3 regions of the Paenibacillus crassostreae genome follow, and region 3 is predicted to be linked to each of the others. Evidence: a T-box and tRNA genes for the amino acid it is inferred to sense, from the RefSeq annotation. Region 3 holds a T-box; the other regions hold tRNA genes.

Region 1 (7,433 bases), 2.1 Mb from region 3:
GAGAATTGTAGATACTGATGCACTTGCTTGATCAATAAATTGTTGACCTGCTTTGCGCAATTCCCGTAAACTACGAGCTTCCAATTCCCAATCGGTTATATTATCTTCCAATCGATTGAACATCTTAGGAACATCTTTGCCTCCGAATTCACCCATACGCTGGTTCATTCGTTGTTGTAACCGTAGATTCTCCATCCGTGCAGCATAATACTGACGTTTACTATACACGCTTTGATATTCAAGCTTCAGTTCATTCATTTGATTTTCTAGTTCACGAAGTGATAATCTACTTTCCTCATACAGTACTCCATATTGATCAATCTTCTCTTCATATATAATCTTTTCTTGAAGAGCCAGCTTAGCTAAATCATCTTCTCCTGCTTTGAGAGCCAAAAGTGCCTGATCCTCACGTCTATCCTTCATAGATGATGCTTGATCAACCTGCTGTTTCAATTGTTTTGTATGTGAAGCATATTGTTGATATAGCTTTTCAACTTCATTAATGTCATCACGAGTTGCAATTAAGAATTGGTCAATCAACTTTACTGGGTCCTGACTTTGTTCTAAGCGTTCATTTAAGGTTGCTACTGTGATGTCTCGCATTCGGCGAAAAACACTCATATTCTTATACTCCCTCCATATCAATCTTCATAACTTACTACTAAATTAGTAATTTCTTCTTCTATTCTTAAAAAGCGATATTCCATATATCAGTAATACGATCCCAAGAATAGGCCCAATCAACCAGGCTAACTTACCAATCAAGGACAGAATACCAATCGCAAGAACTATCCAACCTATGAGTACTTTCCCACGACGTATGCCATAATATCCAAGAGCAATTAAAATGATGGGGAATACTAATCCGAGCAACTTACCAAACAACGGTCCAAACAATCCTAGAAGCAACAATGCTCCAATAATAATAAGGACCGTCGCTAAACCATTTCTTCTTTTATAATCCATCCATTCTCACCGCCTTTCATCTCTTAACCTTATGTACTTATTGTAGGTCAACATTAACATTTCCAAAACAGACCACAGACGGTTTTTTATCCTAGACCTAAGGCGGGGATACACTTAGTCTTAAGGATGGCTTGAACCCAAGCAAAAACGGCTATACAGTCCTTTTTCAAGGACTGTATAGCCGTTTCTGTCGAAATATAAGAAATAGAGTATCAAGAATCAATTTCATAATTACGCAACCCGATTTAGCTGCATCGGCGATTATGAAATTGATTCAAGTGAAACTTATACTTCCTTATATTTATAAAAAAAGGTTTATAAAATTGCTTAGATAAGCAATCCTATAAACCTTTTTCGTTATATACCGGCGAGAGGACTCGAACCTCCACGGTTTCCCTCTCGATTTTGAGTCGAGCGCGTCTGCCATTCCGCCACGCCGGCACATTATAATACTTCAACAATAGTGGTGCGCCCTAAGAGATTCGAACTCCTGGCCTTTTGATTCGTAGTCAAACGCTCTATCCAGCTGAGCTAAGGGCGCAAATACTATAACTTAAATGGTGCGGAAGACCAGACTTGAACTGGTACGATAGTCACCTACCGCAGGATTTTAAGTCCTGTGCGTCTGCCGATTCCGCCACTCCCGCGTAAATAATGGAGGCGCCACCCAGATTTGAACTGGGGATAAAGCTTTTGCAGAGCTGTGCCTTACCACTTGGCTATGGCGCCATGTATAAAATGGAGCGGACGACGGGAATCGAACCCGCGACCCTCGCCTTGGCAAGGCGATGCTCTACCGCTGAGCCACGTCCGCATATAAATGGCTGGGAATATAGGATTTGAACCTATGCATGACGGAGTCAAAGTCCGTTGCCTTACCGCTTGGCTAATTCCCAACAATTTAGAAATAAATGGGGCGACCGATGGGTCTCGAACCCACGAATGCCGGAACCACAATCCGGTGCGTTAACCACTTCGCCACGACCGCCATATTATTATTTATGATACTGATTGAAATGAGATCTAAAATTTAAATAAAATGGGGCGACCGATGGGTCTCGAACCCACGAATGCCGGAACCACAATCCGGTGCGTTAACCACTTCGCCACGACCGCCATATTTAAATTTTGATTTCTTATTGGCAGGGGCAGCAGGAATTGAACCCACACCAACGGTTTTGGAGACCGTTGTTCTACCTTTAAACTATGCCCCTAAAAAGAAATGGTGGAGGCTGATGGATTCGAACCACCGAACTCGTAGAGAGCAGATTTACAGTCTGCCGTGTTTAGCCACTTCACTAAGCCTCCAAATGGTGCCGGCGAGAGGACTTGAACCCCCAACCTACTGATTACAAGTCAGTTGCTCTACCAGTTGAGCTACACCGGCGCACCTATAACAAATCTTTAAAAAACAATGGTGGCTCGGAACGGAATCGAACCGCTGACACGAGGATTTTCAGTCCTCTGCTCTACCGACTGAGCTACCGAGCCATATTTAGAAATAATAATGGCGGAACCGACGGGATTCGAACCCGCGATCTCCTGCGTGACAGGCAGGCATGTTAGGCCAACTACACCACGGTTCCACATAGATTTAATTGGTTGCGGGGGCAGGATTTGAACCTGCGGCCTTCGGGTTATGAGCCCGACGAGCTACCGGGCTGCTCCACCCCGCGTCATTAATTAATATTCATGGTGGAGGCTGAGGGGATCGAACCCCCGACCCTCTGCTTGTAAGGCAGATGCTCTCCCAGCTGAGCTAAGCCTCCATAAGAGATATAATGTTTATCATAACAGATAACTCGAAATTAAATCAAGTATTAATTCAAAAATCTTAATAATAATTGGTGACCCGTAGGGGACTCGAACCCCTGTTACCTCCGTGAAAGGGAGGTGTCTTAACCACTTGACCAACGGGCCTTATGAAAACTTTATGGCGGAGAGAGAGGGATTCGAACCCTCGAGACGCTTGTGGCGCCTACACGATTTCCAATCGTGCTCCTTCGGCCAGCTCGGACACCTCTCCATAATGGCTCCCCGAACAGGACTCGAACCTGTGACAACTCGATTAACAGTCGAGTGCTCTACCAACTGAGCTATCAGGGAATAATCATTACTTTAAAATTTGGTTCATCACAAAAGTGTAAATAAATTTTAAAGCTATCAGATGTTTGATCACCTGAAAACTAGATACGAACGAATCTGCATTGAAACACTTGTCTCCGTAGTTCTTCCTTCGATGCAAAGCGTAACGCTTCCGAAGTTAGTTTTCCTACGGAAAACTTTTAGGATAAGCCCTCGACCGATTAGTATTGGTCAGCTCCGTGCATTACTGCACTTCCACCTCCAACCTATCTACCTCGTAGTCTTCAAGGGGTCTTACTAATTGGGAAATCTCATCTTGAGGGGGGCTTCACGCTTAGATGCTTTCAGCGCTTATCCCGTCCGCACGTAGCTACCCAGCTATGCTCCTGGCGGAACAACTGGTACACCAGAGGTGCGTCCATCCCGGTCCTCTCGTACTAAGGACAGCTCCTCTCAAATTTCCTGCGCCCACGACAGATAGGGACCGAACTGTCTCACGACGTTCTGAACCCAGCTCGCGTACCGCTTTAATGGGCGAACAGCCCAACCCTTGGGACCTACTTCAGCCCCAGGATGCGATGAGCCGACATCGAGGTGCCAAACCTCCCCGTCGATGTGGACTCTTGGGGGAGATAAGCCTGTTATCCCCAGGGTAGCTTTTATCCGTTGAGCGATGGCCCTTCCATGCGGTACCACCGGATCACTAAGCCCGACTTTCGTCCCTGCTCGACTTGTAGGTCTCGCAGTCAAGCTCCCTTCTGCCTTTGCACTCTTCGAATGATTTCCAACCATTCTGAGGGAACCTTGGGGCGCCTCCGTTACTCTTTAGGAGGCGACCGCCCCAGTCAAACTGCCCACCTGACACTGTCCCCGAACCGGTTTACGGTCCTAGGTTAGAACCTAGATACGATCAGGGTGGTATCCCAACGGCGCCTCCATAGAAGCTTGCGCTCCTATTTCTCAGGCTCCCACCTATCCTGTACAAATCGTACCCAAATTCAATATCAAGCTGCAGTAAAGCTCCATGGGGTCTTTCCGTCTTGTCGCGGGTAACCTGCATCTTCACAGGTATTAAAATTTCACCGGATCTCTCGTTGAGACAGCGCCCAAATCGTTACGCCATTCGTGCGGGTCAGAATTTACCTGACAAGGAATTTCGCTACCTTAGGACCGTTATAGTTACGGCCGCCGTTTACTGGGGCTTCGGTTCATAGCTTCGGGTTTCCCCTAACCACTCCCCTTAACCTTCCAGCACCGGGCAGGCGTCAGCCCGTATACTTCGCCTTACGGCTTCGCACAGACCTGTGTTTTTGCTAAACAGTCGCTTGGGCCTTTTCACTGCGGCCCCCTCGTGCTATTCACACTACCGGGGCACCCCTTCTCCCGAAGTTACGGGGTCATTTTGCCGAGTTCCTTAACGAGAGTTCTTCCGCGCGCCTTAGAATTCTCTTCTCGCCTACCTGTGTCGGTTTGCGGTACGGGCACCTTCTCCTGGTTAGAGGCTTTTCTTGGCAGTGTGAGATCATGACCTTCGCTACTATAATTTTCGCTCCCCATCACAGCCCAGCCTATTAGTGTGCGGATTTGCCTACACACAAGCCTCACTGCTTAGACGGACTATTCCATCAGTCCGCGTCACTACCCTGCTGCGTCACCCCATTACTCATAACGGATTACGGTGGTACAGGAATTTCAACCTGTTGTCCATCCACTACGCCTTTCGGCCTCGCGTTAGGTCCCGACTTACCCTGAGAGGACGAGCCTTCCTCAGGAAACCTTGGGCTTTCGGCGGATCAGATTCTCACTGATCTTTTCGTTACTTATACCGGCATTCTCACTTGTATAGTGTCCAGCGCTCCTCACGGTACACCTTCAACCTCTATACAACGCTCCCCTACCCCAGATGCAAAGCATCTAGCCATAGCTTCGGTGGTGTGTTTAGCCCCGTTACATTTTCGGCGCAGAGTCACTCGACCAGTGAGCTATTACGCACTCTTTCAATGGTGGCTGCTTCTAAGCCAACATCCTGGTTGTCTGTGCAACTCCACATCCTTTTCCACTCAACACACACTTGGGGACCTTAGCTGATGGTCTGGGCTGTTTCCCTTTCGACAATGGATCTTAGCACTCACTGTCTGACTCCCGGATATAAGTACATGGCATTCGGAGTTTGACTGAGCTTGGTAACCCTTGCGGGCCCCGCACCCAATCAGTGCTCTACCTCCACGACTCTTCATCCGAGGCTAGCCCTAAAGCTATTTCGGGGAGAACCAGCTATCTCCGAGTTCGATTGGAATTTCTCCGCTACCCCCACCTCATCCCCGCATTTTTCAACATGCGTGGGTTCGGGCCTCCAGTGCGTGTTACCGCACCTTCACCCTGGACAGGGGTAGATCACTCGGTTTCGGGTCTACGTCCACGTACTATATGTCGCCCTATTCAGACTCGCTTTCGCTGCGGCTCCGGCTTCTCACCTTAACCTTGCACGGGAACGTAACTCGCCGGTTCATTCTACAAAAGGCACGCCATCACCCATTAATAGGGCTCTGACTTTTTGTAAGCACACGGTTTCAGGTTCTATTTCACTCCCCTTCCGGGGTGCTTTTCACCTTTCCCTCACGGTACTGTTTCACTATCGGTCGCTAGGGAGTATTTAGCCTTAGCAGATGGTCCTGCTGGATTCATACGGGGTTTCACGTGCCCCGCACTACTCGGGATACGTCTCGGAGAGAACACATTTTCAGCTACAGGGCTTTTACCTTCTATGCCGGGCCTTTCCAGACCTCTTCGCTTAATATATTCCTTTGTAACTCCATGTGAGACGTCCCACAACCCCAAGGAGCAAGCTCCTTGGTTTGGGCTAATCCGCGTTCGCTCGCCGCTACTGACGGAATCACTATTGTTTTCTCTTCCTCAGGGTACTTAGATGTTTCAGTTCCCCTGGTCTGTCTCTACCCACCCTATGTATTCAGGTGGGAGTGACTGCGTATTACCACAGCCGGGTTTCCCCATTCGGACACCCCCGGATCAAAGCTTGCTTACAGCTCCCCGAGGCAGTTTCGTTGTTCGCCACGTCCTTCATCGACTCCTAGCGCCTAGGCATCCTCCGTGTGCTCTTAGTAGCTTAACCTCAATTTTTCTCAAAGAGAAAATATTGTAGCTACTTTTACACTTTGTTTTGTTAACAAGTAACAAAACGTAAATATAAAAGTGATGAATTTGAAATTGATGAAATCCAATTTAAAAATCATCAAGAATGTTTCAACTTGCAAATTCGTTCGTTATCTAGTTTTCAAGGATCAAGTTCCTACCGCTTGTTCAGCGGAAGAATATCATATCATTTCTTCCCTCACCAGTCACCCAGTAAGTATTGGAAAAGATATTACTTTGAAAGATTGCTCTTTCAAAACTGAACACGAGTGAGTGTCGACTTTGCATTGCAAAGTCTATTTACGCCGACTTACATCGGACGCTTTGAATGTTTCCGTTGCAGGAAACGATTCTCCATAGAAAGGAGGTGATCCAGCCGCACCTTCCGATACGGCTACCTTGTTACGACTTCACCCCAATCATCTACCCCACCTTCGGCGGCTGGCTCCCTTGCGGGTTACCCCACCGACTTCGGGTGTTGTAAACTCTCGTGGTGTGACGGGCGGTGTGTACAAGACCCGGGAACGTATTCACCGCGGCATGCTGATCCGCGATTACTAGCAATTCCGACTTCATGTAGGCGGGTTGCAGCCTACAATCCGAACTGAGACCAGCTTTGTTGGGATTGGCTCCACCTCGCGGTTTCGCAGCCCGTTGTACTGGCCATTGTAGTACGTGTGTAGCCCAGGTCATAAGGGGCATGATGATTTGACGTCATCCCCACCTTCCTCCGGTTTGTCACCGGCAGTCTGCTTAGAGTGCCCACCATAATGTGCTGGCAACTAAGCATAAGGGTTGCGCTCGTTGCGGGACTTAACCCAACATCTCACGACACGAGCTGACGACAACCATGCACCACCTGTCTCCTCTGTCCCGAAGGCCGCCACTATCTCTAGTGGATTCAGAGGGATGTCAAGACCTGGTAAGGTTCTTCGCGTTGCTTCGAATTAAACCACATACTCCACTGCTTGTGCGGGTCCCCGTCAATTCCTTTGAGTTTCAGTCTTGCGACCGTACTCCCCAGGCGGAGTGCTTAATGTGTTAACTTCGGCACCAAGGGTATCGAAACCCCTAACACCTAGCACTCATCGTTTACGGCGTGGACTACCAGGGTATCTAATCCTGTTTGCTCCCCACGCTTTCGCGCCTCAGCGTCAGTTACAGCCCAGAGAGTCGCCTTCGCCACTGGTGTTCCTCCACATATCTACGCATTTCACCGCTACACGTGGAAT
Region 2 (7,433 bases), 850 kb from region 3:
TTTGGTCCTATATGGAGAGTTTGATCCTGGCTCAGGACGAACGCTGGCGGCGTGCCTAATACATGCAAGTCGAGCGGAGTGATTTGAAAGCTTGCTTTCAAATCACTTAGCGGCGGACGGGTGAGTAACACGTAGGTAACCTGCCTGTAAGACTGGGATAACTACCGGAAACGGTAGCTAATACCGGATAACTTGTTTCCTCTCCTGGGGAGACACTGAAAGGCGGAGTAATCTGCCACTTACAGATGGGCCTGCGGCGCATTAGCTAGTTGGTGAGGTAACGGCTCACCAAGGCGACGATGCGTAGCCGACCTGAGAGGGTGAACGGCCACACTGGGACTGAGACACGGCCCAGACTCCTACGGGAGGCAGCAGTAGGGAATCTTCCGCAATGGACGAAAGTCTGACGGAGCAACGCCGCGTGAGTGATGAAGGTTTTCGGATCGTAAAGCTCTGTTGCCAGGGAAGAACGCTTGGGAGAGTAACTGCTCTCAAGGTGACGGTACCTGAGAAGAAAGCCCCGGCTAACTACGTGCCAGCAGCCGCGGTAATACGTAGGGGGCAAGCGTTGTCCGGAATTATTGGGCGTAAAGCGCGCGCAGGCGGTCATTTAAGTTTGGTGTTTAATTCCAGGGCTCAACCCTGGGTCGCACTGAAAACTGGGTGACTTGAGTACAGAAGAGGAGAGTGGAATTCCACGTGTAGCGGTGAAATGCGTAGATATGTGGAGGAACACCAGTGGCGAAGGCGACTCTCTGGGCTGTAACTGACGCTGAGGCGCGAAAGCGTGGGGAGCAAACAGGATTAGATACCCTGGTAGTCCACGCCGTAAACGATGAGTGCTAGGTGTTAGGGGTTTCGATACCCTTGGTGCCGAAGTTAACACATTAAGCACTCCGCCTGGGGAGTACGGTCGCAAGACTGAAACTCAAAGGAATTGACGGGGACCCGCACAAGCAGTGGAGTATGTGGTTTAATTCGAAGCAACGCGAAGAACCTTACCAGGTCTTGACATCCCTCTGAATCCACTAGAGATAGTGGCGGCCTTCGGGACAGAGGAGACAGGTGGTGCATGGTTGTCGTCAGCTCGTGTCGTGAGATGTTGGGTTAAGTCCCGCAACGAGCGCAACCCTTATGCTTAGTTGCCAGCACGTTATGGTGGGCACTCTAAGCAGACTGCCGGTGACAAACCGGAGGAAGGTGGGGATGACGTCAAATCATCATGCCCCTTATGACCTGGGCTACACACGTACTACAATGGCCAGTACAACGGGCTGCGAAACCGCGAGGTGGAGCCAATCCCAACAAAGCTGGTCTCAGTTCGGATTGTAGGCTGCAACCCGCCTACATGAAGTCGGAATTGCTAGTAATCGCGGATCAGCATGCCGCGGTGAATACGTTCCCGGGTCTTGTACACACCGCCCGTCACACCACGAGAGTTTACAACACCCGAAGTCGGTGGGGTAACCCGCAAGGGAGCCAGCCGCCGAAGGTGGGGTAGATGATTGGGGTGAAGTCGTAACAAGGTAGCCGTATCGGAAGGTGCGGCTGGATCACCTCCTTTCTATGGAGAATCGTTTCCTGCAACGGAAACATTCAAAGCGTCCGATGTAAATCGGCGTATATAGACTTTGCAATGCAAAGTCGACACTCACTCGTGTTCAGTTTTGAAAGAGCAATCTTTCAAAGTAATATCTTTTCCAATACTTACCGGGTGACTGGTGAGGAAAGAAATGATATGATGTTCTTCCGCTGAACAAGCGGTAGGAACTTGATCCTTGAAAACTAGATAACGAACGAATTTGCAAGTTGAAACATTCTTTTATATTTACGTTTTGTTACTTGTTAACAAAACAAAGTGTAAAAGTAGCTACAATATTTTCTCTTTGAGAAAAATTGAGGTTAAGCTACTAAGAGCACACGGAGGATGCCTAGGCGCTAGGAGTCGATGAAGGACGTGGCGAACAACGAAACTGCCTCGGGGAGCTGTAAGCAAGCTTTGATCCGGGGGTGTCCGAATGGGGAAACCCGGCTGTGGTAATACGCAGTCACTCCCACCTGAATACATAGGGTGGGTAGAGACAGACCAGGGGAACTGAAACATCTAAGTACCCTGAGGAAGAGAAAACAATAGTGATTCCGTCAGTAGCGGCGAGCGAACGCGGATTAGCCCAAACCAAGGAGCTTGCTCCTTGGGGTTGTGGGACGTCTCACATGGAGTTACAAAGGAATATATTAAGCGAAGAGGTCTGGAAAGGCCCGGCATAGAAGGTAAAAGCCCTGTAGCTGAAAATGTGTTCTCTCCGAGACGTATCCCGAGTAGTGCGGGGCACGTGAAACCCCGTATGAATCCAGCAGGACCATCTGCTAAGGCTAAATACTCCCTAGCGACCGATAGTGAAACAGTACCGTGAGGGAAAGGTGAAAAGCACCCCGGAAGGGGAGTGAAATAGAACCTGAAACCGTGTGCTTACAAAAAGTCAGAGCCCTATTAATGGGTGATGGCGTGCCTTTTGTAGAATGAACCGGCGAGTTACGTTCCCGTGCAAGGTTAAGGTGAGAAGCCGGAGCCGCAGCGAAAGCGAGTCTGAATAGGGCGAATTATAGTACGTGGACGTAGACCCGAAACCGAGTGATCTACCCCTGTCCAGGGTGAAGGTGCGGTAACACGCACTGGAGGCCCGAACCCACGCATGTTGAAAAATGCGGGGATGAGGTGGGGGTAGCGGAGAAATTCCAATCGAACTCGGAGATAGCTGGTTCTCCCCGAAATAGCTTTAGGGCTAGCCTCGGATGAAGAGTCGTGGAGGTAGAGCACTGATTGGGTGCGGGGCCCGCAAGGGTTACCAAGCTCAGTCAAACTCCGAATGCCATGTACTTATATCCGGGAGTCAGACAGTGAGTGCTAAGATCCATTGTCGAAAGGGAAACAGCCCAGACCATCAGCTAAGGTCCCCAAGTGTGTGTTGAGTGGAAAAGGATGTGGAGTTGCACAGACAACCAGGATGTTGGCTTAGAAGCAGCCACCATTGAAAGAGTGCGTAATAGCTCACTGGTCGAGTGACTCTGCGCCGAAAATGTAACGGGGCTAAACACACCACCGAAGCTATGGCTAGATGCTTTGCATCTGGGGTAGGGGAGCGTTGTATAGGGGTTGAAGGTGTACCGTGAGGAGCGCTGGACACTATACAAGTGAGAATGCCGGTATAAGTAACGAAAAGATCAGTGAGAATCTGATCCGCCGAAAGCCCAAGGTTTCCTGAGGAAGGCTCGTCCTCTCAGGGTAAGTCGGGACCTAACGCGAGGCCGAAGGGCGTAGTGGATGGACAACAGGTTGAAATTCCTGTACCACCGTAATCCGTTATGAGTAATGGGGTGACGCAGCAGGGTAGTGACGCGGACTGATGGAATAGTCCGTCTAAGCAGTGAGGCTTGTGTGTAGGCAAATCCGCACACTAATAGGCTGGGCTGTGATGGGGAGCGAAAATTATAGTAGCGAAGGTCATGATCTCACACTGCCAAGAAAAGCCTCTAACCAGGAGAAGGTGCCCGTACCGCAAACCGACACAGGTAGGCGAGAAGAGAATTCTAAGGCGCGCGGAAGAACTCTCGTTAAGGAACTCGGCAAAATGACCCCGTAACTTCGGGAGAAGGGGTGCCCCGGTAGTGTGAATAGCACGAGGGGGCCGCAGTGAAAAGGCCCAAGCGACTGTTTAGCAAAAACACAGGTCTGTGCGAAGCCGTAAGGCGAAGTATACGGGCTGACGCCTGCCCGGTGCTGGAAGGTTAAGGGGAGTGGTTAGGGGAAACCCGAAGCTATGAACCGAAGCCCCAGTAAACGGCGGCCGTAACTATAACGGTCCTAAGGTAGCGAAATTCCTTGTCAGGTAAATTCTGACCCGCACGAATGGCGTAACGATTTGGGCGCTGTCTCAACGAGAGATCCGGTGAAATTTTAATACCTGTGAAGATGCAGGTTACCCGCGACAAGACGGAAAGACCCCATGGAGCTTTACTGCAGCTTGATATTGAATTTGGGTACGATTTGTACAGGATAGGTGGGAGCCTGAGAAATAGGAGCGCAAGCTTCTATGGAGGCGCCGTTGGGATACCACCCTGATCGTATCTAGGTTCTAACCTAGGACCGTAAACCGGTTCGGGGACAGTGTCAGGTGGGCAGTTTGACTGGGGCGGTCGCCTCCTAAAGAGTAACGGAGGCGCCCCAAGGTTCCCTCAGAATGGTTGGAAATCATTCGAAGAGTGCAAAGGCAGAAGGGAGCTTGACTGCGAGACCTACAAGTCGAGCAGGGACGAAAGTCGGGCTTAGTGATCCGGTGGTACCGCATGGAAGGGCCATCGCTCAACGGATAAAAGCTACCCTGGGGATAACAGGCTTATCTCCCCCAAGAGTCCACATCGACGGGGAGGTTTGGCACCTCGATGTCGGCTCATCGCATCCTGGGGCTGAAGTAGGTCCCAAGGGTTGGGCTGTTCGCCCATTAAAGCGGTACGCGAGCTGGGTTCAGAACGTCGTGAGACAGTTCGGTCCCTATCTGTCGTGGGCGCAGGAAATTTGAGAGGAGCTGTCCTTAGTACGAGAGGACCGGGATGGACGCACCTCTGGTGTACCAGTTGTTCCGCCAGGAGCATAGCTGGGTAGCTACGTGCGGACGGGATAAGCGCTGAAAGCATCTAAGCGTGAAGCCCCCCTCAAGATGAGATTTCCCAATTAGTAAGACCCCTTGAAGACTACGAGGTAGATAGGTTGGAGGTGGAAGTGCAGTAATGCACGGAGCTGACCAATACTAATCGGTCGAGGGCTTATCCTAAAAGTTTTCCGTAGGAAAACTAACTTCGGAAGCATTACGCTTTACATCGAAGGAAGAACTACGGAGACAAGTGTTTCAATGCAGATTCGTTCGTATCTAGTTTTCAGGTGATCAATTTAACTTAATGTGGTCCAAGTGGCCAAGTTAAGAAGACTTGATTAACGGCATATGGCTATGCTGATACCTGAATAATAGCATTTGTGAAACAAATGCACGTTTGGTGGCGATAGCGGAGGGGTTCCACACGTACCCATCCCGAACACGACCGTTAAGCCCTCTAGCGCCGATGGTACTTGGACCGCAGGGTCCTGGGAGAGTAGGACGTCGCCAAGCGCAAGAACCACATAAATTGTGGTTTTTTCCTTCTTTTTATACATATTATAAATGCGGGCCCTTAGCTCAGTTGGTTAGAGCGCACCTCTGATAAGGGTGAGGTCGGTGGTTCGAGTCCACCAGGGCCCACCATAATAATTTGGTAGTTTCCTAGTAGTTTCTTTTATGGGGCCATAGCTCAGCTGGGAGAGCGCCTGCCTTGCAAGCAGGAGGTCAGCGGTTCGATCCCGCTTGGCTCCACCATAATTCCTAATAGTTAGATTGATAGATTTTTAGTTATGGGAACAGAATGTTTATAAGGCCCGTTGGTCAAGTGGTTAAGACACCTCCCTTTCACGGAGGTAACAGGGGTTCGAGTCCCCTACGGGTCACCATTATAATTATATACGGAGGCTTAGCTCAGCTGGGAGAGCATCTGCCTTACAAGCAGAGGGTCGGGGGTTCGATCCCCTCAGCCTCCACCATGATATAAATTAATTCTATTTATGGCTTGGCTCGGTAGCTCAGTCGGTAGAGCAGAGGACTGAAAATCCTCGTGTCAGCGGTTCGATTCCGTTTCGAGCCACCATTAAGTTGTTGGATAGTTGATTGGTGCGCCGGTGTAGCTCAACTGGTAGAGCAACTGACTTGTAATCAGTAGGTTGGGGGTTCAAGTCCTCTCGCCGGCACCATAGTTTTATATGGAAAATATAAATAAGGTATTGGGGATTCGCCAAGTGGTAAGGCAACGGACTCTGACTCCGTCATCATAGGTTCGAATCCTATATCCCCAGCCATTTCGCGGGCCATTAGCTCAGTTGGTAGAGCACCTGACTCTTAATCAGGGTGTCGAAGGTTCGAGCCCTTCATGGCCCATCATTTCTAGTAATTATGCGCGTGTGGCGGAATTGGCAGACGCACTAGACTTAGGATCTAGCGTCTATGACGTGGGGGTTCAAGTCCCTCCACGCGCACCACATACTTGCGGACGTGGCTCAGCGGTAGAGCATCGCCTTGCCAAGGCGAGGGTCGCGGGTTCGATTCCCGTCGTCCGCTCCATTCCTGTAGTTCGCGCCCTTAGCTCAGCTGGATAGAGCGTTTGACTACGAATCAAAAGGCCAGGAGTTCGAATCTCTTAGGGCGCACCATTATCACTTCGGGACGTAGCTCAGCTTGGTAGAGCACCTGGTTTGGGACCAGGGGGTCGCATGTTCAAATCGTGTCGTCCCGATACTTCAATTTTATATATGCGGGTGTAGTTCAATGGTAGAACTTCAGCCTTCCAAGCTGATAGCGTGGGTTCGATTCCCATCACCCGCTTCATTATTACACAATAAAGACAGAGTTTAAGTGAATATTACAAATGGGGCTTCTAGATATTGATCTAGGGCTCTTTTTTTATTATAAGGAGGTATAAGTCTCACTTGAATCAATTTCATAATCGTCGATGTATCTAAATCGGTTTGCGTAATTATGAAATTGATTCTTGATACTCTATATCTAATATTTCGGCAGAAACGGATGCCCTAAAGTGATACGAAGTATCGCTAACATCGGAAGGATAAACTCCTTGCAAAAGGACGGTATAGCCGTCTCCGCTTGTGAGGTAATGTGGGATAATTATCGCTAAGATATGAAGTTGATATATTTAAAATGATTGAAGATTGATTTGTGAGAAGAAATAATGATATTATTTATAAATACATTTATATATTAATATATTTATTATTATAACGAACGGTTTTTAGAGTGATATTTTGTAAGCGTATTAATTTTGGGAGGGTTTAGTAAATGAATAATAAGATTTATAGAAAAGCTAGTATGGGACTTGCCATGTGTATTCTATTTCTAGTGAGCTTTGTTCTAGCAGGGTGTAGCAGTAATGAGGTTAAGAATACAATAACGGAGGAAGTGCCTATGTTTACAAACGCTTCTGTACATGATCCTTCCGTAATTAAGGTGGATGACTCTTATTATGTATTTGGTTCGCATCTAGGAGCTGCTAAGACTAAGGATTTGTTGAACTGGGAAACTATTGCTTCTGGAGTTAATAGTAGTAATATATTGTTTACAAATGTGAAAGAAGAACTGAAAGAGACATTAGAGTGGGCTCAATCTAACACATTATGGGCACCAGATGTTATACAGCTTGCTGATGGCAAGTTCTATATGTACTATAATGCATGTAAAGGAGATTCTCCGAGATCTGCAATGGGATTAGCAGTAGCCGATCAAGTAGAAGGTCCTTATGAAGATAAAGGAATTTTCCTGAAATCAGGAATGTGGGGCGAG
Region 3 (7,433 bases):
TAGTTATCCGATCATAGATTGGAAGGATGCCATAATATTTTTACTTTAAGGAAATAGGGGTGTAAAGTATGAGCAATATGTCTGGAAAACGAAATGAAGAGGCTTCTAAAGCTGCTTTTGAAGAAGCAAAACACTATTTACCTGGTGGAGTTAATAGTCCTGTGCGTGCTTTTAAAGGAGTAGGATTAACTCCAATTTACGTTGAACGTGGTGAAGGATCTCGTATCTATGATATTGATGGAAACTCATTTATCGATTATATCGGTTCTTGGGGTCCTTTGATTATGGGACATGCCCATCCAGAGGTTATTTCTGCAATCCGGAAAACAGCCCTGCGCGGGACAAGCTTTGGTGCTCCGACTTTGATCGAGACAGAGATGGCGAAGCTCGTATGTGAACGTGTGCCGTCAGTTGAAGTTGTAAGAATGGTTAATTCAGGTACAGAAGCAACGATGAGTGCGATCCGTCTGGCACGTGGTGTTACTGGAAGAAGTAAGATTTTGAAATTTGAAGGCTCTTATCATGGACATGCTGATAGCTTGTTAATCAAGGCGGGGTCTGGTGTAGCGACTTTAGGATTACCTGATAGCCCAGGAGTACCAGCGGGAGTGGCAGCTAACACGATAACAGTTCCATATAATGATTTAGAATCAGTGAAGCTTGCGTTTGAACGTTTCGGTGAAGAGCTTGCGTGCGTCATAGTTGAGCCGATTGCTGGTAATATGGGGGTTGTACCACCTCTAGCAGGATTCCTTCAAGGTTTACGTGATTTAACGACTCAATATGGAAGCGTCCTTATATTCGACGAAGTTATGACTGGATTTCGTGTGGATATCAACTGTGCACAAGGATTATTTGGAGTAACCCCCGATCTAACTTGCTTAGGTAAGGTTATTGGTGGTGGACTACCCGTCGGTGCTTATGGTGGGAAACGCGAAATCATGGATCAAGTAGCTCCATCAGGCCCTATATATCAAGCAGGAACACTTAGTGGTAATCCGTTAGCGATGGTAGCTGGATATACAACACTTAAGTTACTTACACCAGAAGTATATAACCAATTAGAAGAACGGGCTGCTCGACTACAAGTTGGATTCGAACAGAATGCAAGTGAACTTGGTATTCCGGTTACAATCAACCGAGTGGGTTCGATGGTATGTCCATTCTTTACTTCAGAACCCGTTATTAACTTTGATACTGCGAAGAGTAGTAATGTTGATCATTTCAAGCGTTATTTTGAAGGGCTAATTAATCATGGTGTAAGTGTTGCACCTTCTCAATTCGAAGGAATGTTTGTATCAGCAGCGCATAGCGTTGAGGATATTGATCAAAGTATCGAAGCTAACTATAAGGCACTCAAAAACCTATGAGTTACCAAGGTAGTTGGAGTCGTAGAGGTGAATGGCTGGAGCTTATTCCTGGCAAAGTGATTCGTGAATCAGACGACCGTGAGACTGCTACAATGACTTGGCTATTGAACGTTGTAGGTATGCCTGAAAAGCTATTGCGTCGACTCAAACATGAGAAGGGAATTCAATGGAATGGAGATAAGTTGAGATTAGCTATATTTCCATCCCGACCTATAGGGATAAACTCGATATGGCAGGAGTTAAAAGTACTCTATGAGGATGATTTCTGCTTAGTTATTCATAAACCAGCAGGGATGATGATTCATCCGGATGGTCGTGCTGGTGAAGTGACATTAGATCATATCGTTGCTGCTCACTTTGAGAGTATGGGTGATAATGTAGCGGTAAGACATATTCATCGACTTGATCAGCATACGTCAGGACCTGTGCTCTATGCTAAAAATGAGTGGGCACAGTTGAATCTAGATGAAGATATGCGTGCGAAACAAATTGAGCGGAAATATGTCGCTTTTGTTGAAGGTAAAGTTGATTCGAGTCTAACTGTGATTGACCTACCAATTGGCAAGGATCGTCATCATGCTCAGAGGCGGAGAGTATCTCCCACAGGTCAATCTGCGATCACACATGTGCGTGTGGAAGAAAGATACAAAGGGTCAAGTCTTATTAAACTTGAATTGGATACAGGTCGTACGCATCAAATACGTGTTCATTTAAGCCATTTAGGACATCCTTTATTGGGTGATACATTATATGGTGGTAGTAGTTCTCATATTCGACGGCAAGCGTTACACGGAGAACAGTTATGTTTCTCTCATCCATTTACTGGTGATTTTATTGAAATTAATGATGACTGGCCTAAGGATATGGTTGATCTTCGGTTACTTCTACGAGCAGAAGTCAAATGATAAGAGTTAGAGGAAACGGTTATGAGGTCCTTGAAAAAGGACGGTATAGCCGTTTCCTCTTTGTTTTTTTGTTATAGAAGACGGAATGAAGAGTGAAATTGAACTTTAGCCATATATTTTAAAAATGGCATGCGTTTTTTCTCCGAAGCATATAAATAGAATGAGTTAAGAATAATGGGCTCTTGCCATGAGTTGATTCATGGTTAGAATATGCTAAAAAGGAGGACGTTACCTGTGTTTGACCAGTCCTACGGTTTGCGATTTGATATTTATGAACGCATTCAATTGTCTGAAGATGTGGCTGGAATTGCGGAGCTAGAAGAGATTGAATTATTACCGCATATTTCGGTGATTAGCCAGGAGGATCAAGCAACCCTTCGAGGACATTTATTACTATCAGGTCTATACAGATCTGAAGGCGAGGAGGCTGAAACGCAACAGATCGAGCACTTTATCCCAGTTGAAATAACAGTACCACTCAATCGTGTAACTTCCTTAGATGAAATTGCTGTTGAAATTGAGAATTTCGATGTAGATCTCTTGTCTAAGAGAAGTCTGAACATTACGGGTGTGTTATCTTTACGCGGAATTGAATCACCTCGTATTGACAATAACTTATGGAATGCCGAAGATTTCACAGTGGTACATGCTCCAGATTGGCAGATGAACCCAGATATTCTTCCACTATCAACTGAGAATATCGCTGATCGGATCTCACTGGACAATGAATTAGGGAAGTTTGGTGAGTCATCAATTGAATCATTTGTTCAAGATGATCTGAACGAAAATGAAGAAGATTACACAACTGAGCTACATAAAGATGAGGATGCTCTTGCTCGTCAACAAGACTTCTCGAACGTGTGGCAGATTGAAACTGAAGAACAGAAGAAAGCCTTGAATTCTTTACCGAATGATGAACCTAAAGATTCACTTCAGAGTGATATTCCGGTAGATTCATCACCCAATACTACCATAGAGAATGATTTGTTGGAGAAAGAGCCTGCTGAGGGAAATGAATTCTTGATACCGGACGAGATAGAAGCAAAAGATGAAAAAGCGGAATTAAAAGTTGCATTAGGTAGCAAGAAGGAAGTTACGCCTACTAGGAAAGATAATGTTGGATTCTCGTCAATTCTAACGTCTAGTCGTGCAAGATCTCTGAGAGATCTGGAGCAGCAGCTTGACGAAGAAAAGTCACTTGAACTTAAAGAAAATGAGGATCAAGTCAATAATGAAGATGTGGAGTGGAAAAATCTCTTTCTGGGAGGTTCATCTGATAAAACGCCATTCAGTAAAGTTCGACTTTGTATTGTACAACGGGAAGAGACGATTGATATGATTGCTGATCGTTATCAAATGAGTCCAAGAGAACTGCTGTTACACAATCGCTTATCAGATCAAACGATCGAAGAAGGCCAAATTCTTTATATTCCTTAAATGTATAACAACAGTTGGAATAGTGAAAGGGACTATCTCTTTGTAGGATACTGCTACTATCGAGATGGTCCCTCTTTGTATACGACTATAAGAAGTTGACTATGTGCTCTTGGCACGCTATTATATAAAATATAATATTGAGAATAGACTATGAATGGGAAGAGTAGTTGGTATGCCCTTCAGAGAGCGGAATTGTAACGCTGAAAGATTCCGTAGGATGCAGCTAAGCGAAAGTCGCCCTGGAGTTGTTTGTTTGAGTCTTTGATAACATATCAAGTGACTAGAACAGACCGGTTGCAGCCGTTATCTGTATGAGTGTCGTGATTTGTTTAACGGTAAGCTTATTTGTTTGTACTAAGCTGAACGTTCAATTTACACGAAACAAAGGTGGTACCGCGAAAGAGTAACCTTTCGTCCTTTGAGGACGAAAGGTTTTTTGATGTTTCTGGATATTTAGAAGATGTATTGGAGGTTTTATAAAGATGACAGATAAAGAAACGAAGACAACGACTGAAATGCCAACGACATATGATCCGAAATCCGCTGAACAGAAATGGTACCAATATTGGGTAGACGGTGAATACTTCAAAGCGGGTCAACGTCCAGACGCAAAACCCTATACGATTGTTATCCCACCACCCAATGTGACGGGGATGCTTCATATTGGTCATGCTATGGATTTCACTATGCAAGATATCCTTATTCGCGCCAAGAGAATGCAAGGATATGATGCTCTTTGGCTGCCTGGAACCGATCATGCCGGGATAGCAACGCAGACTAAAGTGGAGCAGAAGCTTCGTGCACAAGGATTATCTCGCTATGATCTAGGTAGAGAAAAATTCCTTGAACAAGTGTGGGAATGGAAAGATCATTATGCGAATACGATCCATGAGCAATGGGCCAAAATGGGATTGTCTCTCGATTATTCTAGGGAACGGTTCACATTGGATGAAGGTTTATCCAAATCGGTAAAAGAAGTATTCGTTAAGCTTTATAATAAGGGTCTTATTTACCGTGGTAAATATATTATTAACTGGGATCCTGTTGCTCGGACAGCTTTATCGGATATCGAAGTTGAGTATAAAGAAGTTCAAGGACATCTCTACCATTTATCCTATCCGCTAAAAGATGGAAGTGGGCGTATAGTTGTAGCAACTACTAGACCGGAAACGATGCTAGGGGATACTGCCATTGCGGTTCATCCTAAGGATGAACGATATAAAGACCTGATTGGTAAGATGGTCTTATTACCTATCGTGAATCGTGAAATTCCGATTATTGCTGATGAATATGTTGACCAGGAATTCGGCAGTGGAGCCGTGAAGATTACTCCAGCTCATGATCCGAATGATTTCGAAGTAGGACTTCGCCATCAACTGGAACAAATCATCGTTATGGACGATACAGGTACGATGAATGATTTAGCAGGCAAGTATGAAGGTCTAGATCGTAATGACTGCCGGAAAGAAATCGTTAAGGACTTACAAGAGTTGGGTGTACTGATCCAAATCGAAGATCATGTACATCAGGTGGGACATAGTGAACGTACCGGTGCTGTCGTTGAACCATATCTATCTACACAATGGTTTGTGAAGATGAAACCTTTGGCAGAAAGAGCAATTGAAGTACAAAAGTCAGGTAAAGGTGTAAACTTTGTACCTGATCGATTCGAGAAAATTTACTTGCATTGGATTGAAAATGTACGCGATTGGTGTATATCAAGACAACTTTGGTGGGGCCATCGTATTCCAGCATACTATTGTGAATCATGTGGTGAGCTACATGTTTCCCAAGATGAAGTGACGGTATGTTCTAAGTGTGGTGGAGCCGAACTTAGACAGGACGATGATGTGCTTGATACTTGGTTTAGTTCAGCGTTGTGGCCTTTCTCCACACTAGGATGGCCAGATGATTCAGAAGATATGAAACGATTCTATTCAACTAATGTCCTCGTAACAGGGTATGATATTATATATTTCTGGGTAGCGAGAATGATCTTTACAGCGCTTGAATTCACAGACCAGATTCCTTTCCAAGACGTATTATTGCATGGGCTTGTTAGAGATTCTGAAGGGCGTAAAATGTCTAAATCGCTCGGAAATGGTGTAGATCCATTAGAAGTAATTGAGCAATATGGTGCAGATGCGATGCGTTATATGATCTCAACAGGTAGTACTCCTGGTCAAGATCTTCGTTTCCGTTGGGAACGAGTGGAGCAATCTCGTAATTTCGCGAATAAAATATGGAATGCATCTCGATTTGCACTGATGAATCTTGAAGGATTTACTTTTGAGAATATCGATATTAGTGGAGATTTACAGACTTCAGATCGTTGGATTCTACATCGTCTAAACGAAACTTCACGCGATATTACGCGTCTAATAGATGCTTATGAGTTCGGTGAGACGGGTCGATTACTATATAATTTTATATGGGATGACCTATGCGACTGGTATATAGAGTTTGCTAAGTTATCATTATATGGTGAGAATGAAGTAGTTAAGAATAGTACGAAATCCGTGCTAGCTTATGTTCTAGATCGTACTCTACGCTTGATTCATCCGTTCATGCCGTTCATTACTGAAGAGATATGGCAGCATCTACCTCATGAAGGAGATACCATTACATTGGCTTCGTGGCCGGAGTATAATAAATCTTTTGAGAATCAAGAAGCAGTGAATGAAATGAACACGTTAATGGATATCATCCGTACTGTACGTAACATTCGAGCAGAAGTGAACGTGCCGATGAGTAAAAAAGTTGAGCTGATCGTTAAAGCTAGTGATGAGAATATATTCGGCATTGTGAGCCGTAATGAGAATTACGTGAAGCGTTTCTGTAATACTTCAAGTTTTGAAATAGGTATGGACATTCAAGCTCCAGAGAAATCGATGACAGCTGTAGTAACAGGTGCCGAATTATATTTACCACTGGCTGGATTGATTGATATCGCTCAAGAAATTGAACGCCTTGAAAAAGAAGTACAAACATTAAATGCTGAGGTTGAACGAGTTGATAAAAAGTTGAGTAATCAAGGTTTTGTTGCGAAGGCACCAGCGAAAGTTATTGAAGAGGAACGTGCGAAACAAGCTGATTATTCAGATAAGCGAAGTAAAGTATTGGCTAGAATTGAAGAGCTTAGAGGGTAAACTATTCATCAAACATTAAATAGACCTGAAGGTGAAAAGATTGGGAGAATATTATGGAGCGGAGCTTACAGCTCCCTTAACAACATATAATGAAGCAGTTAATTGGATTAATGGATTAATTCCGTTTGGGATTCGACCAGGATTATCACGTATGGAAATCATGATGGAACAGCTTGGGGAACCTCAGCGACGTCTTAAATTCATTCATGTAGCAGGGACGAATGGAAAGGGATCCACATGTGCTTTTTTGACTAAAACTCTGTTACAAGCAGGTTATTCAGTAGGCACGTTTACTTCACCGTATATTACGAAATTCACGAATCGATTTCAATATAATGGCGAAGATATCCCAGAAGAAACATTACTTGATCTTGCGAATCGATTGAAACCAATTGTTGAGAATATTGCCCAGACTGACCAAGGTTCACCGACGATGTTTGAAGTATCCACGGCCCTTGCTATTTTGTACTATGCCAAGGTATGCGTTCCGGATATTGTCGTATGGGAGACAGGGCTTGGGGGAAGACTGGATGTAACAAATATTGTCACTCCCGTAGTTTCTGTGATTACGA

What was found. A T-box is a leader RNA that pairs with one kind of tRNA and senses whether it is charged. The one in region 3 lies ahead of LPB68_RS06615 (valine--tRNA ligase), so its partner is inferred to be a tRNA-Val.
Region 1: it encodes a tRNA-Val, which carries the amino acid that the T-box ahead of LPB68_RS06615 (valine--tRNA ligase) is inferred to sense. The anticodon was not compared.
Region 2: it encodes a tRNA-Val, which carries the amino acid that the T-box ahead of LPB68_RS06615 (valine--tRNA ligase) is inferred to sense. The anticodon was not compared.

What each region holds. Positions count from the first base shown of each region.
Region 1 is NZ_CP017770.1:3,427,274-3,434,706, reverse strand. Features, by position in the region: gene LPB68_RS15830 (PspA/IM30 family protein) at 1-621, opposite strand, end outside; gene LPB68_RS15825 (LiaF transmembrane domain-containing protein) at 667-966, opposite strand; tRNA gene LPB68_RS15820 (tRNA-Leu) at 1,329-1,407, opposite strand; tRNA gene LPB68_RS15815 (tRNA-Arg) at 1,431-1,507, opposite strand; tRNA gene LPB68_RS15810 (tRNA-Leu) at 1,525-1,613, opposite strand; tRNA gene LPB68_RS15805 (tRNA-Cys) at 1,622-1,695, opposite strand; tRNA gene LPB68_RS15800 (tRNA-Gly) at 1,706-1,780, opposite strand; tRNA gene LPB68_RS15795 (tRNA-Gln) at 1,788-1,862, opposite strand; tRNA gene LPB68_RS15790 (tRNA-His) at 1,879-1,954, opposite strand; tRNA gene LPB68_RS15785 (tRNA-His) at 2,007-2,082, opposite strand; tRNA gene LPB68_RS15780 (tRNA-Trp) at 2,107-2,180, opposite strand; tRNA gene LPB68_RS15775 (tRNA-Tyr) at 2,190-2,274, opposite strand; tRNA gene LPB68_RS15770 (tRNA-Thr) at 2,278-2,353, opposite strand; tRNA gene LPB68_RS15765 (tRNA-Phe) at 2,382-2,457, opposite strand; tRNA gene LPB68_RS15760 (tRNA-Asp) at 2,475-2,552, opposite strand; tRNA gene LPB68_RS15755 (tRNA-Met) at 2,566-2,642, opposite strand; tRNA gene LPB68_RS15750 (tRNA-Val) at 2,660-2,735, opposite strand; tRNA gene LPB68_RS15745 (tRNA-Glu) at 2,812-2,886, opposite strand; tRNA gene LPB68_RS15740 (tRNA-Ser) at 2,901-2,992, opposite strand; tRNA gene LPB68_RS15735 (tRNA-Asn) at 2,997-3,072, opposite strand; rRNA gene LPB68_RS15730 (23S ribosomal RNA) at 3,253-6,181, opposite strand; rRNA gene LPB68_RS15725 (16S ribosomal RNA) at 6,562-7,433, opposite strand, start outside.
Region 2 is NZ_CP017770.1:2,218,816-2,226,248, reverse strand. Features, by position in the region: rRNA gene LPB68_RS10440 (16S ribosomal RNA) at 9-1,564, shown strand; rRNA gene LPB68_RS10435 (23S ribosomal RNA) at 1,901-4,829, shown strand; rRNA gene rrf (5S ribosomal RNA) at 5,046-5,162, shown strand; tRNA gene LPB68_RS10425 (tRNA-Ile) at 5,218-5,294, shown strand; tRNA gene LPB68_RS10420 (tRNA-Ala) at 5,330-5,405, shown strand; tRNA gene LPB68_RS10415 (tRNA-Glu) at 5,462-5,536, shown strand; tRNA gene LPB68_RS10410 (tRNA-Val) at 5,551-5,626, shown strand; tRNA gene LPB68_RS10405 (tRNA-Phe) at 5,655-5,730, shown strand; tRNA gene LPB68_RS10400 (tRNA-Thr) at 5,758-5,833, shown strand; tRNA gene LPB68_RS10395 (tRNA-Gln) at 5,865-5,938, shown strand; tRNA gene LPB68_RS10390 (tRNA-Lys) at 5,945-6,017, shown strand; tRNA gene LPB68_RS10385 (tRNA-Leu) at 6,035-6,118, shown strand; tRNA gene LPB68_RS10380 (tRNA-Gly) at 6,126-6,200, shown strand; tRNA gene LPB68_RS10375 (tRNA-Arg) at 6,213-6,289, shown strand; tRNA gene LPB68_RS10370 (tRNA-Pro) at 6,299-6,372, shown strand; tRNA gene LPB68_RS10365 (tRNA-Gly) at 6,391-6,461, shown strand; gene LPB68_RS10360 (arabinan endo-1,5-alpha-L-arabinosidase AbnB) at 6,933-7,433, shown strand, end outside.
Region 3 is NZ_CP017770.1:1,367,084-1,374,516, reverse strand. Features, by position in the region: gene hemL (glutamate-1-semialdehyde 2,1-aminomutase) at 69-1,370, shown strand; gene LPB68_RS06625 (RluA family pseudouridine synthase) at 1,367-2,275, shown strand; gene LPB68_RS23350 (LysM peptidoglycan-binding domain-containing protein) at 2,510-3,712, shown strand; T-box leader at 3,854-4,134, shown strand; gene LPB68_RS06615 (valine--tRNA ligase) at 4,195-6,861, shown strand; gene LPB68_RS06610 (bifunctional folylpolyglutamate synthase/dihydrofolate synthase) at 6,902-7,433, shown strand, end outside.